Regions from separate parts of the Paenibacillus sp. EKM206P genome, predicted to be linked through region 2. Evidence: riboswitches for the same ligand, from Rfam matches in the RefSeq annotation. Region 2 holds a riboswitch; each other region holds the start of a gene.
What was found. A riboswitch is a leader RNA that binds a small molecule or an ion and turns the genes downstream of it on or off. The one in region 2 is predicted to bind cobalamin.
Positions count from the first base shown of each region.

Region 1 (5,314 bases), on a different contig from region 2:
AGAAGTGGGCAAGCATATGAGCACCAAACACAGGAGCTGATTGCTGCGGAGCGCAACCGTCTGTTAACCGGCTTGGCGGAATGGGGCTGCGGTGTCGTTCCCGGTGAAGCCAATTACGTGCTGGCAAGGGCGCCGGGTACGTGGAGTGCATCGGCTATTCAGCAGGCGCTTGGACAACGCGGAGTTCTTATACGTAGCTGTGCTATGTATCCGGGACTGACGACGAGCCATTTTCGGATTGCGGTCAAGGATGCAGAAGCCAACGACAGGCTGCTATCTGTATTGGGTGAAGTGCTGGAGGAGGAACAGCGGCTTGACAGTTAGCTTGATTATCCTGGCAGCCTACCTTTTGGACAGGATGATCGGTGATCCGAGGTGGTTGCCGCATCCAGTCATCGGTATGGGACATGCCATTTCGGCATTGGAAAAATTGATTCGCCGCCAGGTCCGAAGTGACCGGGGGCTGAAACGTGCGGGTATACTGCTTCCACTCATTGTGGCGGGAGGCTCCTTTGCGCTCGCCTGGGCGCTGTTGCACTTGCTTGCCTGGATTCATCCGTGGTTATCTGTCGGCGCAGAAATAGTGCTGATTGCGACCACGATTGCTTCCAAAGGACTAAAGGATGCAGGAATGGCAGTCTACCGAGCGTTGCAGGCGGATGACCTGGCTGCGGCACGGCGGGAGCTGGGCATGATAGTCGGGCGGGATACGCAGCAACTTGATGAGCCTGAGATTGTACGCGGTACGGTTGAAACGGTCGCTGAAAATATCGTGGACGCGATTATTTCCCCGCTTTTTTATGCCTTGATCGGGGGAGCACCCTTGGCGCTGGCTTATCGTGCTGTGAATACGCTCGATTCCATGGTTGGCTACAAAAATGAAAAGTATCTGCATTTAGGCTGGGCTTCAGCACGTCTAGATGATGTGGCTAACTACATTCCAGCACGCCTGACAGCGGCAATGCTTGTGATAGCGGCGTTGATGTACAAACGAGATGCTGCAAGAAGCTGGCGCACAGTCAAGCGAGACGCTCGTCTGCACCCAAGTCCGAACAGTGGCTTCCCGGAATCGGCTGTTGCTGGTGCATTGGGGATTCGTCTTGGAGGATATAATGTGTATCATGGCGTGCGCTCCTTTCGTGCATACATGGGGGATTGGATACGACCGCTAGAGTCGAAAGATATACGGCATACGATCCAGCTGATGTTCGCCGTGTCCAGTATGTTTGTAGGATTGTGTTTGTTAGGAGCCGCAGGTTGTTTTGCCTTGGGATGGGTGCGGTGAGGGTGAGGAGTGACACACTGAATAATGATCGAGCAGGAAGTGACATTTCTTGAAACAAGATATAGCAGCAAAAAGGACAGTAGAATACGCACAAAGACCGAACTCACAGGAGGATAAGGTGCCGTATGATGCTAAAGAAGATCTGCATTGGGATATGGAGCTCGTGTTAGTTCGTCACGGCACAACCTTATGGAACAAGGAACGTCGATATCTGGGACACTCCGACTTAGGTTTGCTACCGGGGGCAGAGCAGGAATTAAAGCCTTTGCAGGAAAAATTGCAAGGTCAGTCCTTTGCTCGAATCTATTGCAGCGACTTAATGCGATGTCGCCAGACCTTGCAGATCATTGTGCCGGAATCAGAGTTGACGTCTGGGCGTTCCCTATCTACTATGCCTCCTATGATGGAACCATGTCTGCGAGAGCTTCATTTTGGCGAGTGGGATGGAAAAACGTATGACATGCTCAAGGATGTGTCGTTGTATCGGGCTTGGATTGATGAGCCGCAACGGATCACCCCACCTGGTGGAGAGTCTTGGACAGATTTTGTAAATCGTCTGCGCAAATTTCTTGACTCTCTGTATGAATGGCGTGTTGCTATGGAAGTTCAACCCATGGATTTGACTGCTACGTCGCCCTCTGTTTTGGTCGTTACGCATGGTGGCGTAATTCGTCAGCTAGCTTGCATGCTGATACCGGGCCATGATTTTTGGAGTCTGAATCCGAAGCCGGGAGAAGCATTAAGGATTCAATTGAGGCTGGCAGGACCGCACAATTACATAGCGGAAATGCTTCCTCATTAGGTTAGACACCAGCGGATAAAGAGGCTGTTTGGGTTGTAAGCCGCCTCATTTTAACCTATAATCATCAAGTAAAAGAACGGCTTGACTACCACTACATCAAATATCCAGCAGACGAGGTCGGCGCAGCGTGATGAAACTATGGTTTCCCTCCCTGCGCTGTTAAAAGGGAAGTCGGTGTGAATCCGGCGCGGTCCCGCCACTGTAAATGGAAACATGCCCGTTAGTCCTCTTTATATGTTACTAAGCATATGAAAGAATTTCAGGACATGTATTTTACCATAAGTCAGGATACCTGCCCGTCCGCCTGTCACCATAATCCTTCGAGGAAAGGATGACGTGTTCGCAGTGACTGTCCATGCGGAAAGAAGCTGCCGCCTGCGCACGATCTGCGCTAACGTGACCCCTGTGTCCTGATATGAGGATGCGGGGGTTTTTGATAGGAAAAAAGGCTAGATTTAGAAGATATCTGATGATGTTCAAGTAACGCTCTTAACGATTTATTTATGAAGGGGTGCAAATCATGGCAGGAAAAAAAATAAAGGTGTGGACAACAGGTCTATTGGCTCTGATTTTGGCAGTTGTGCTGAGTGCATGTGGCGCTAATGGAAAAAATGCAGAAAATAAAGAGGGTCAGGCTTCTTCACAGCAGCCGGGACAGGCAGTAAACGCACAAGAGCCTCCGGGCAAAACGGTTTACCCGCTCACAGTTAAAGATGCAACAGGACAGGAATTTACATTCAAAAAAGCGCCGGATAAAATCGTTTCCGTCTCCCCGGCAGAAACCGAGGCGTTGTTCGCCATTGGGCTGGATAAGGAAATTGTCGGCGTCTCCGACTACTCTGATTACCCGGAAGCAGCTACGAAAAAGCCTAAAGTGGGCGGTATTATGAAACCGAACGAAGAGGCGATCATTGCTGCGAACCCGGAAGTCGTTTTTGCAGGGATATCACTTAGTGAACAGGCTACGACCAAGCTGCGCGACATGGGAATTATGATTTTTAAAACGGAACCGAAGACAGTGGAAGATGTCATGGCTAACATCGAATTGTATGGGAAAATCACCGATCATCAGAGAGAAGCAAGAGCGGTGACTGACAAGATGAGAGCAGATGTAGCAGAAGTAAAAGAAGGAATTAAAAATATCGGTAAAGGGCAGAAGCTGCGGGTATACGTCGAGTTTTCACCAGGCTGGACAGTGGGTAAAGGCGAGTTTATGGACGAGCTGATTACGTTGGCGGGCGGCGAAAATGTAGGTGCCACGCAGAAGGGGTGGTACCAAATCAGTGAGGAAAATATTATTGCTGCGAACCCTGACGTGATTTTGTACAGCAAAAGTGTCAAGGACGACAAAACGGGCCAGACGCTCGGTGATATCATTAAAGCTCGCAGTGGATGGGATCAAATATCGGCTGTTCGCCACAACCGGGTGTTTGCCGTGGATGATAATTTGATCAGTCGTCCGGGTCCACGCGTAACGGAAGGTCTCAAGGAAGTGGCCAAGGGCGTGTATCCTGAAATTTTCAAATGAACCGTAAACTGATCGGCTTTGGAGGGACAGGTCTTGTCCTGCTGTTGCTGACGCTGCTGCTCTGTCTTGGCATCGGCTCGGCCAAGCTTCCGGTCAGCCAAATCACGGGCATTCTGGTTAACCACCTACCGTGGTTAGGCGATACGTTTACACCGGATTGGAATACATCCTCAGAGCAGATTATTTTGAAGGTCAGATTGCCACGAGTGTTACTGGGAATGTTGGTAGGAGCAGCGCTGGCGCTGGCGGGAGCCGGATTTCAGGGTGTGCTGCGTAATCCTTTGGCTGATCCGTATACACTGGGGGTATCCTCGGGGGCTTCGGTAGGAGCGGCAGTACTGATTTATTGGGGCCTTCAATTTTCATTTGTTGGCATATGGACGCTGCCGCTAGTGGCATTTACGACCGGAATGCTTACGCTGTGGATGGTGCTGACGTTGGCACGGGAAGGTGGGAAAATTCCGACACAAAGTCTCATTTTGTCGGGTGTGGTGATGCAATCCTTTCTGGGAGCGGTTGTTTCCTTTCTGACAGCCATGTCGAAGGAGACGGTCAATGAAATATTGTACTGGACGATGGGAAGTCTTAGTCTGCGCGGTTGGTCATATACAGGAATCCTTTTACCTTATGTGGTCATAGGGCTGGTATTTCTATGGAACCGGGCACGTGTGCTGAATATTTTGGCTTTGGGTGAACGTCAGGCGGCGCACATGGGAGTTCATGTAGATGCGACGAAGCTATCTGTTCTGATTATTTCCACGCTGCTGACAGCAGCCGCTGTCTCGGTGTGTGGCGTGATTGGCTTTGTTGGACTCGTTGTACCGCATATCATTCGTCTGGTGACAGGTCCTGATTACCGTATGATTGTTCCATTATCTGCGCTCGGCGGAGCTGTTTTTATGGCTTGGGCAGATACGGCGGCTCGCACATTGTTAGCCCCCACAGAAATTCCTCTGGGCGTGATGACGGCCTTTGTTGGGGCACCGTTCTTCGCATATCTCCTGTACCGAAACAAGAAGCTGCGCAGGGGGGGACTGCTGTGACAGAACAAAGTGAATCACAGAAGGTGCGTGATCGGGCATTAGAGGTAGTGGGTCTGACACGTGCCTATGGAGAGTTCCATGCTTTAAAAAATATAAGCTGGAGCGTCGACGAAGGAACTTGGTGGGGGATTATTGGTCCGAACGGCAGTGGAAAATCGACCTTGTTGCATTTGCTTTCCGGTGTAGATCAGCCAACTTCGGGAAACGTTCATATCTATGGCAAAAAGGTCGGTAGCTACAGCAGGAAAGAGCTTTCCCGACTCATAGCCGTACTCCAACAGGAAGGGCTTCCTCCCGTGGGATACACCGTCAGGGAAGTCGTAGAAATGGGACGTTTTCCCCATCAGGACTGGCTAGGCAGGGAAAAGGGTGTTGATGTGGAGGCGATCGCGGATCGCGTGCTGGAGCGATTGGGTCTTACCACGCTGGCGGACAGAGCATTAGACCGTTTGAGTGGTGGACAGCGACAGCGTGTAGCTTTGGCAAAAGTAATGGTGCAGGAGCCACGAATATTGCTGCTGGACGAGCCTACGACCTATCTGGACTTGCGCTATCAGCTTGAATTTATGGAACTGCTGGCAGATTGGCGCCAAGAAACGGGTGTGACGATCATTGCGGTCTTGCATGATCTTAACTTGACAGCCCAATTTTGCGAA
Region 1 covers NZ_JAAMNQ010000001.1:370,050-375,363, forward strand. Annotated here, with positions in the region: gene cobD (threonine-phosphate decarboxylase CobD) at 1-324, shown strand, start outside; gene cbiB (adenosylcobinamide-phosphate synthase CbiB) at 314-1,285, shown strand; gene G9G53_RS01800 (histidine phosphatase family protein) at 1,335-2,087, shown strand; cobalamin riboswitch at 2,210-2,401, shown strand; gene G9G53_RS01805 (ABC transporter substrate-binding protein) at 2,608-3,615, shown strand; gene G9G53_RS01810 (FecCD family ABC transporter permease) at 3,612-4,658, shown strand; gene G9G53_RS01815 (ABC transporter ATP-binding protein) at 4,655-5,314, shown strand, end outside.
Region 1: linked by a shared signal. The riboswitch ahead of G9G53_RS01805 (ABC transporter substrate-binding protein) and the one ahead of cobJ (precorrin-3B C(17)-methyltransferase) in region 2 are both predicted to bind cobalamin.

Region 2 (5,314 bases):
GTGGTCACTTCTCTTATTTTGCTGTTGACTCTGGTATTTATGGCCAAAGGCGGAATAAGCACCATCGTGAATATGGCCGAGATTTTTTTGCCGATGTTGATTTTGACGCTGTTGACCATGCCACTTTTTTTTGGGCGTAATATGGATTTTTCGATGCTGAGACCCTACTTACATCCAGAAGTAGAGGGAGTGATCAAGGGCAGCTGGCGCATGCTGGGATATATGGCCGATATCCTGATGGTTCCCTTTGTGATTTCTGGAAAGAGTTATAATGGACGTAGTGCGTGGTATGGGCATTTGCTCGGAACCGCTTTTCTGATCATGCTGGTGTTGCAGTCGGAGTTGGTTATTGGTGTTCCTATCTTGTCACGGCTGTTCTATCCATCGTATGAACTGGTGCGTCAATTGCAGCTAACGGACTTTCTGGATCGGTTCGACTTGTTCGTGGCAGCACTGACCGTACCCACCTTTCTTACGAAGATCGGAATTGATCTGTACGTTACCAGTTTGGCGGTAAAGCGTATGTTCTCCCATGCCTGGGGGAGTCTGATGGTTTGGCCCGTAGGTTTGTTAGGTTATGTCTGTTCGTTTATGCTGTTCTCCAACATCGTGCAAGTTTTTGATTTCAGCCGGGAGTGGACCGCGGTGATGATCATTTTTTTTGTACTTATGCCCTTGGTACTATGGATGTTGCTCCGACCCAAATCTAAAGGGAAAGGCGGAGATGATAAGGCATCTAACGGAGAGCGGGATAGCAGTAGTCAGCTAGAAAGCCGGCAGGGAGACAGAACAGGACACACCCACTTATAAGATTCCTGTATTCATCGAAAAAGTAATTCTTATTTGTCTTTTACCCCTCTGATTGTATACTTGGTAGAAAGAAATACGACTTCTACTAGGGAGGAAACAGAATGGCACAACGCATGGCAGGTAAGAGAGTCGCTCTTGCTGGTCCCCGTAAAGCAGACGAAATGGCGCTGCTAGTTGTGAAGATGGGAGGGGAGCCAGTACATCGTCCGGCCCAGGGCACTGTTTTTCTAGATGATATCGAGCTGCGCAACGCTGTTGTATCGTGGGTAAAGAACCCTCCGGACTGGTACATCTTCACGACAGGCATGGGGCTGGATGCCCTGTTCGATATGGCAGAGGATATGGGCGTGGCTGAGCAGATTATAGAGTTGCTGCAATCCTCCAACATTGCAGCGCGGGGCTACAAGACGGTCAATGGACTCAAAAAGCGTGGCTTTACGCCAGCAGTACGAGACGAGGACGGAAGTTTGATCGGATTGACAGGAGCTTTCGCCCCATACGATCTGAAGGGGAAGGAAGTGCTGTTGCAACTGCATGGCGATCCAGCCCCACGGTTGGTAAAATGGCTGGACGAGCAGGGGGCAGTGACCCGCCAGGTACTTCCTTATAAGCATATCCCACCTGAGGAAGCAAAATTGCAGGCGTTACTGGAGGATGTTATCCATCGTAATGTTGATGCCGTTACATTCACGAGTGGTCCGCAAATTCGATTTTTGGCCCAATATGCCAGAGAGCAAAATCGAATCGAGGATTTACTGGAAGCTTTTCGTGAGGATGTGATTGCTGTATCCGTAGGGAAGGTGACTGCACAGTCCATTGTGGAAGAAGGGATTGATCGAGTCGTGTTTCCAACCGAAGAGCGCATGGGCGCGATGATGGTGGAGCTGGGCAAATATTTTGAACATAACGATTCGGTGCATGGCTGTGGTCTGAAGATCGTGAATGGTCATTGAAATGAGATCAAAATTATAAATGCAGATGCTAAAAAATGAACTTATATTTCGGGATACAGAGTAAAATAAAGATAAGGGCCTACGAGGTCTTTATCTTTTTTTGTTGGACATGCATCGACAAAGATTTTTGTTATAGCGAAAATGTTTATCTAATATAATGAATAAGTTTCGATGCTACTTAGGACAGGAGCTGAGACGTTAATGAATTCTATTTGCGTATTTGCCGGGTCCAGACCTGGACATTTATCGGTATATGTTGAGGCAGCAGGCAAACTGGGAGAAGCCATGGCTCGCCATCATATCCGTCTGATCTATGGCGGCTCTAGCAGGGGGCTAATGGGAGAGGTGGCAGATGGAATGCTGGCGGGTGACGGTCAGGTCACTGGCATTATGCCCACCCTGTTATTTGATGCAGAGATCATTCATCGGGGAGTTACCGAATTTATTGAGGTAGCAAGCATGCATGAGCGTAAAGCGGCAATGAGCGAGATGGCCGATGCTTTTATTGCCCTTCCGGGTGGTTTGGGAACCTTTGAAGAGCTGTTCGAGGTACTATGCTGGGCGCAAATCGGCATTCATCGCAAGCCCATTGGGCTGCTGAATGTGAATGGATATTTTGACCCGTTAGTAGAAATGGTGCGTCATAGTGTGCAAGAGGGGTTTACCGGGAGTGAGCATCCAGCGCTACTGAGCATCTCCGCAGACCCGGACGAATTGCTACATATGTTAAAAAATAAAGCACAGAACTTGAAATAAAGCTTTTTTCGTGCTTGCACAACTGATTGAGGCAAGGTTATGATAAGACCCATAATCAAATAGCGGACAGACAAGGTGCCTTTGCGGTTGAGCAAAGGGTAACAGGGAATCGGGTGCAAATCCCGAGCGGTCCCGCCACTGTAAGGAAGAGGATTTTTTTAATTGGTCACTCGTGAAAAACGGGGAAGACGAAAGAATCCGTTGATGCCAAGCCAGGAGACCTACCTTGATCTGTATGCACCGTTAACCTTCGCGGAGAGGATGGGTGTACGAAATCAGGAAATCAGGCACACGTTGCTTTTTCCATGTTGGCTAGAGGTTTGCGTGGATATGAACGTGCAGCAGCGTTTGAAGCGTAAACAGACAGATGGAAAACAACGGCAGGCTGGAGGAAGACAAATCGTGTCTTCTTACGCTGTTTGTTCGTCTGATGAGAGATACGTACATAGAAACCCCATCCGGGCAGGATGGGGTTTTTTTAAGTTACACGATGTGCATAAATCATTGAAATAGATAGGATAGCTGCCCTGAAAAGGATGAATAGGAGGAGTACGATGAGCCCATTAGGAAAATTGTTGGTGATTGGATTTGGACCAGGAGATATGGAACATATCACAAAACGGGCGCTGGATGCGCTGGACGAAAGTGAGGTCATTATCGGCTACAATACCTACGTTGATTTGATCCGTCCGCTGTTGAACGGACAGGAGATTGTACGCACAGGGATGACAGAGGAAGTGAGCCGTGCGCAGGAGGCGGTTCGCCAAGCAGAGATGGGCAAGAAGGTAGCTGTCATTTCCAGTGGAGATGCGGGAGTCTATGGTATGGCAGGGCTGGTGTACGAAGTGCTGATGCAAAAAGGCTGGCGACGCGAGGGCGGGGTTGAGGTAGAAGTCGTACCGGGGATCTCGGCTATACAGTCCTGTGCTTCACTGTTGGGGGCGCCAGTGATGCATGATGCGTGCACGATTAGTCTGAGTGATCATCTGACCCCGTGGGAAACGATCGTAAAGCGTGTAGAAGCTGCGGCTTCGGCTGATTTTGTGATTGCATTATACAACCCGCGCAGTGGTCGGCGTACCCGCCAGATTGTGGAGACGCAGTCCATTTTGCTGCGTTACCGTGATCCGCAGACTCCGGTTGGGCTAGTGAAGAGCGCTTATCGTGAACGTCAGCAAGTTATTGTAACGACGCTGGAAGATATGCTGAACCATGACATCGGGATGCTGACGACTGTAATCATCGGCAATTCCTCGACGATGGTGTATGACGGTTTGATCGTGACTCCGCGCGGATATCAGCGCAAATACACGTTGGATGCGACCGAGCAGGCGCTCAAGCCGCATCAGCGTCTCCGCACGGAAGCGGAGCCGTGGTCGCTGGGAGCGCAAGAGGGTACACCGCAGGCAGGAGCAGCCCCGACTACGCCCGCTGGACCCTCCGCGAGCGGCGCTGCGGTTGCGACGCAGGCACGCCCGCAAGCGATGGCTGCTGTGCAGGCAACAACTGCTGTGCAAACCGGCACGGCCCCGGCATCGCTGGCGGCAGAGGCGCTAAGCCGCCTCGCTGTCGGCGGCAAGCTGCCTGGCGAAGCCAACGCTCGCTGGAGCGGGCAAGCGCCTACCGCCAAGAGCACCGCCGGAACGTCGGCGGTGGCCGGAGCAGGGGCCGCGGCCGGGATGGCGACAGGCGGCTTTGGCAAGCCTGCGCTGTTTGAGGTGGGTGTTTCCCCGGGTGTGGGAAACAAGAAGTTCACCGCTCGCCAGATGGCGCTGCTCGCCGAGGTAGCGGGTGATGATGGCGAGCTGGAATACACGCCGGATCATCAGATCGTGCTGCGCGTGCCGTGTGCAGACCCCGAGGAACTGGTCGGGCGGCTGCGGGATGAACGATTCATTGTCATGCCGGTTGGCGATGTGTTTAAGGTAAAGGCGTGCGACTTCTGCAATATGGAGAAGGATGACGCTGTGCCTGTGGCTGAGCATTTACAGGTTGTACTTGGTGGATTACAGGCACCCAAGGAAACGAGCATTGCTTTGAACGGATGCGGTATGGCCTGCTATGGAGCCGTACTAGAGGATATCGGAATCGTCTATCGCAAGGGTGGGTACGATCTCTTCCTCGGTGGCAAAAAATTCGGCCGCAATGCTCATGCCGCTCAGCCTGTAGCGGAAGGAATTCCGGGTGATCAAATTACGGACATCGTGGAGAACGTCATCGCTGAATATAAGGAAAAAGGGCATCCGAATGAGCGCTTTCATAAATTTTTTAAGCGTGTAGGTGTCGTTGCGGGGTTCCGGCATGAAGATGCACCAGTAACGGTAGAAGTGAATGCGGTTTGTGGTGATTAATGGACTGAAGGCCTGATGAACGGGATACAAGCATATATATAAAATAGGGCGTCATGCAGGCTATCCCTATTAAAGAGGAGGAAACAACAGCAGTGGATGCAATATTGTTGGTTGGACATGGAAGTCGGGACCCGGAGGGGAACCAGGAACTGCTGGAATTTGCACAGGCAGTGGCAGATCGGGTACCGGATATGTGCGTGGAAACCTGTTTCTTGGAGCTGGCACGTCCCAGCATTGCTGATGGGATGCAAACTTGTGTGGAGAAAGGGGCAACACGTGTCGTTCTTATTCCGATTATCTTGTTCGCAGCGGTACATGCCAAAATTGATATTCCGATGGCTATTGACCGGGCAAAGGCGAAATATCCGCAGGTGGAATTTGTATACGGACGTCCGATTGGTGTTCACGAGAAAATCGTCAACATTCTGCTAAGCCGCTTGAAAG
Region 2 covers NZ_JAAMNQ010000002.1:433,253-438,566, forward strand. Annotated here, with positions in the region: gene G9G53_RS05695 (GerAB/ArcD/ProY family transporter) at 1-810, shown strand, start outside; gene G9G53_RS05700 (uroporphyrinogen-III synthase) at 912-1,763, shown strand; gene G9G53_RS05705 (LOG family protein) at 1,965-2,519, shown strand; cobalamin riboswitch at 2,577-2,762, shown strand; gene cobJ (precorrin-3B C(17)-methyltransferase) at 3,074-4,870, shown strand; gene G9G53_RS05715 (sirohydrochlorin chelatase) at 4,963-5,314, shown strand, end outside.

Region 3 (5,314 bases), 240 kb from region 2:
GCCAGTACGCCGTCGATTCCCCGCATGACCAGCTGGTCCACGCGTCCGCGCACATAACCAATAAGCAACCCTATAGGCAGACTGAAGCACAACGTAGCTACAGTAATTGCACATGCGATTAGCACGCTCGTCCGAATCCCGTAAATGAGCCGTGACAGCACATCCCGACCCAGATGATCCGTACCGAAAGGGTATTTCCGACTAGGTGGTGCCAGGCGGTTCAAAAGGTCCACTTGGAGAGGATCATGAGGAGCGACCCATGGAGCTAATAACCCAAGCAGCACGATCAGACCAAACAGTAAGCCCCCTGCCAGCAAGCCTCCTTTAAAGGGAAGCCGTATCTTTTTCATTTTCAGCTTCCTCCTTAACGCAAACGTAGCCTCGGATCTATCGCCGTCTGGACCACATCCACCAAACACTGAACTCCTACAATTAAAAATACGGCGAAAATAACATACCCCTGAATCACCGGATAATCTCGCTGTGTAATCGCATCTATAAAATACTTGCCCAACCCCGGCCATGAAAAAATGGTCTCTACAATCACATTACCTGCCAGCATAAATGATAGATTGGTACCTAGCAGTGTAATTATAGGCAGAACCGCATGCCTAAATATCTCAAAAAACAGGATATGCAAACGTGAAAAGCCTCGAGCCTTCGCTGCTTTCACAAAATTCCGGTCACCCAGCTCCAGCATTTGAGCGCGCAGTACGCGTGCTTGCACAGCTCCCAAACCTGCGCCAAGAGTCAGCGCTGGGAGCACTAGATGTGTCCAGTCCTCCCTTCCCATGGATGGGAGCCAGCCCAAGCGAACGGAGAATAGATAGATCAACAGAAAACCAAACCAAAAAGAGGGGATCGACGATCCCAGCAGGGCGAACAGCCTGCCCAGACGATCCAGTGGGCCGCTGATTTTTAGCGAGGCAGCCAGCCCCAGCCCCAGCGTAAGCACCGTCATGACGGCGAAGCCCGCAGCAGCTAGCTCCACAGTAGCAGGAAGTCTGTTCCACAGTTCGGCTAGCACCGACTCCTTGGATACATACGAAGTGCCCCAATGCCCTGTGAACACATCCCGCAGCCAGTTCACATATTGAATATGAAGCGGTTCGTTTAAGCCCAGTTCCTTTCGTAGCGTCGTCAACGCCTCCTCAGAGGCAGGGATATTATGCGCGGTGAGCAAAATGGTAGCAGGGTCTCCAGGGGCCAGCCGCATCAGTACAAAAGTCAGCGTGGACACCACGAATACAATGATAAGCAGCTGCGCCACACGTTCCAGTATAAAACGAATCATAGGATACGCAGCTCGTTATTCCGCAATATCGGATTGCGCTGTAATGTAGTAATACTCGATCGGATGGGGTGTAAAACCCTCCACCCCTTTTTTCACACCAAACACATTATCAGGATGCACAATGAACGACTGTGGCAAATCCGTATTGATGATATCCAGCGCTTGTAGTGTCACAGCATTACGCTGCGCTGTATCCTTCGCCAGCTTCAAGCTGTTCAGAATACTCTCTAGCGGTTTGGAACTATAACGGCTTACATTGGCTTCGCTTTTCGAAGAATAAAACATGTCCATAAAATATTGCGGCTCTCCTGTATGAGCAGTAAGCATACTGTACATAGCAAAGTCCCAATCGTTTTTGGTCAACGCCTCGTCGATATTTTCCACCTTGCGAATCTTGACCTGGATTCCCTCTTTCAGCAATTGGCTTTGGATGACCTCAGCCATAACAGAGAGCTCCGGACGCTGAGGGAAAGTCAGCAGCGTAACCTCGAACGGCTTGCCTTGCTTAGTCCATGTCCCTTGGGCGTCCTTCTGCCAGCCATCCTTCGTCAACAGTTGCTCTGCCGTTCCGTCCAGCGCTTTACGCTCAACTTTACCGAAGGGAAGAATGCTCGGGAACGGGCTGCTTGCCTCCGTACCGAAGCCCCTCATGACGGCGCTCACAATCGATGCGCGTGGAATCAGGCTGTCCACCACCTTACGGTTCGCCGCATCCTTGAATACTGGCGATTCCATATTGTACACGATCATATGGGTGCGCAAGGACGGAGCTGACAGTACTTGTAACTTGTCGTTCTTTTTCAGTACCTCTGCGTTATCAACCGGAATATCCGTCGCTACGTCCACCTCGCCGGATTGCAGCGCCATCAGGCGCGAATTCCCGTCCGTAATGAACTTCATCGTCGCTTCAGCTAATCGTGCCTTCTCGCCCCAATATCCGTCATAACGCTCTACGACCAAGGATTGGTCCTTGTTGAACGCTTTGACTTTAAAGGCGCCTGTCATCGCTGGGTAACTCTGCTCATCTTTCATTGATGCCACATCCAGTACAATCGTCGATGGATCAGCTAGATTGGACACCAACGCCGCATTTGGCTGGTTTGTCGTGATCTTCAAGGCCAGCGGGCCGCTTACATCAATGGACTTCACATTCAGTAAATCCTTCGCCAGATGGCTTTTCTCAATAGAGCGTAACAAAGACGCTTTTACACTTGCTGCATCCATACTTTTTCCATTATGAAAAGTGACTTTATCCTGCAAGCTGAACGTCCAAACTGTAGGGCTATCCTGCTTCCACTCCTTTGCCAGCCAAGCCACAGGCTCCAGCTTTTCATTCAAACGTACCAGTGTCTCACCTGCACCGGATCGCATCACATCCCAGCTATTATCTCCATGCGGGTCAACGCCTGACGGTTTCCATGTATACGCCATTACCAGCTTTTTATTTGTCGCTGTTTGTTGTGCTGACGCGTTTTCACCCTTGCCGGAGCTATCCGACGTCCTATTGCTGGCACATCCCGAAAGAGCCATAACTGCCAGCAGCAGCATCACCCCTGTACATATCAACCATGAACGCCTGCTACGATTGCTAATCATTCGATGAATCCCCCTCTATCTTGTAAAACCGCATAAAACTAACGCAAAACGCGAAAAAAGCATTCCAGACCACTTAATTAGCAGTCAGAAATGCCTTCAATATAAAATGTCAGAACTCACCTCGAAGCCAACTCCAAAAACATAGAAGGGATCAGATCGGTTTCAGACATTCCGTATGCAGCACGCCTAACCACCTCCCCAGCATCCCGTGGGTCTGACAGTGATGTCAAAACAGGCAGGTCTCCTGACTCCAGGCGTATCTTTCAGGCCTTCCCGGTTCTTCACAATTCCAGTGGCTGTTCTGAAAGCTCCAGCAGTATCCTGCTGATGCCTGTATACAGTGGCGGGCCCGTGTCGGAATCAACCGAACTTCCCTTTTAAGTGAACATGCTCAACAACTATGTACATCGTCTCTACGAAACCCCATACATAGAGTTGTCCGGCTCACACCTGTTTTCTTCCTTTATTTCTTTTCATTACGATCTTATTTTGTTGTCACAGGCTTGTCAATAAAGGCTGCACAATAATTTAAATTTGAACGATAAGGTAGAAACAAGACCTAACCTCCAATTGCGTGCACGCAATTGAAGTGTTAAAATTAGGTATAGAGTAAACCACCGTGTCCGTATACTAAAAAGAGTCTTCGCCGCGCCAACGGCAAAGACTCTTAGGACTTGAAAGGCTGTGGATCACCCACGGCGCGCTGCATAACTAATGGTTAATGCAAACGAAACCCACCGTTAGGGGCCAACCTAATTACGCGGTGGGTTTTCGCTTGTTCCGAAATTTCCGACGCAGCCAGCGATAAAGTTTACGAATACTAAACACCAGGCTTAGTAATGTAACCATCCAACGCAATACATCGTAGCACGACACAAGTGTGACCATCGGCTTCACCCCCTTTCGGGAAGCTGCACCGTGGTCCGAAAACATCCACCACTATTCAAAATCCATAAGGTAAATTATACCATGATATCACCCACCACTCTAGCAAATTCTTCTAGTAAGTAAACTGGAAAACGCACCAAATTAGAGCTACCTATTTCATCCCGCAGTTTATCTATATATCCCCAGACAGCAAGGGTATCTACTATCTGGATAACCCCATGCCAAAAAGCCGGAAAAGAGGCATACGGCCTCTCTCCGGCTATCTTTATTCCTAATCATCAAACCTTCTGTGGAACCTCCTGAACCGTCACGCTTTTGACCGATTCCCCTTGTTTTCTCGTCAAAACGATGTTCAAGACAATCGCTGTAATCGAGCCCGAAACAATACCATTTTGCAACAGCATTTTGGCAAAGCTCGGCAGCTGGTCGAACATTTGTGGCAGAACGGCAGAACCTAGGCCCACAGCAATACTGCATGCTGCGATCAGCAGATTGCTTTCCTTTCGCAGATCCACTTCTGACAAAATAGACATGCCTGATGCAGCGACCGAGCCAAACATAACGATCATCGCCCCGCCCAGCACAGCGTTAGGAATCACTGTCGTTAAAGCAGCCAGCTTAGGCAGCAAACCGAGAACAACCATGATACCGCCCGCAGCAAAAATAACGTTCCGCGATTTGACGCGTGTGAGCGAGATCAGACCCACATTTTGCGAGAAGGCTGTATAAGGAAACGCGTTAAAAATACCCCCAAGCATAATCGCAAGTCCTTCCGAACGAAGTCCATTGACGATCTGCTTTTGCTCTACCTTTTGATCAATCGCCTTGCCTACTGCCAGATAAACACCCGTAGACTCGACCATGCTGACAATATTGACGATAACCATCGTACAAACTGCCATAATGCTAAACTCTGGCTTACCAAAATAAAATGGCTCCGCAACACTCACCCATGACGCATCTGCCACGGGAGCAAAATGCACCATTCCCATCGCATAAGCAACCACCGTGCCTGCAAACAGACCGATGAGCACGGAAATCGAGCGCATAAAGCCCTTTGCCAACCGATTCACAAGCAGAATAACCAATAATGTAACCAGCGCCAGCAGCAAATTACGCGGCTGTCCAAAATCCGCGCTGCCCTGGCCACCTGCTACATTGTTCATCGCCACCGGAATAAGGGATAGACCGATAATTGTAACGACCGAACCCGTAACGACCGTCGGGAAAAAGCGTAGCAGCTTGCCATACAGCGGTGCCGCAAGCACCACGAATATACCAGACAAAATAATGGCACCGTACGCTGTCGCCAAATTTGAGGTCGAAGCAATCGCGATAATGGGGCCTACTGCCGTAAACGTACAGCCTAAAATGACAGGCAGTCTACTACCGAAAAAGCGTGTGCCCATAATTTGTAATAACGTAGCAATCCCGCAAGTGAACAGATCGGCAGCCACCAAATAAGCCATCTGGGCTGGAGTCAGGTGCAATGCTCCCCCTACAATTAGAGGTACAGCAATGGCTCCAGCGTACATC
Region 3 covers NZ_JAAMNQ010000002.1:188,619-193,932, reverse strand. Annotated here, with positions in the region: gene G9G53_RS04605 (ABC transporter permease) at 1-350, opposite strand, end outside; gene nikB (nickel ABC transporter permease) at 365-1,294, opposite strand; gene G9G53_RS04595 (ABC transporter substrate-binding protein) at 1,310-2,890, opposite strand; cobalamin riboswitch at 3,108-3,305, opposite strand; gene G9G53_RS04590 (nucleobase:cation symporter-2 family protein) at 4,057-5,314, opposite strand, start outside.
Region 3: linked by a shared signal. The riboswitch ahead of G9G53_RS04595 (ABC transporter substrate-binding protein) and the one ahead of cobJ (precorrin-3B C(17)-methyltransferase) in region 2 are both predicted to bind cobalamin.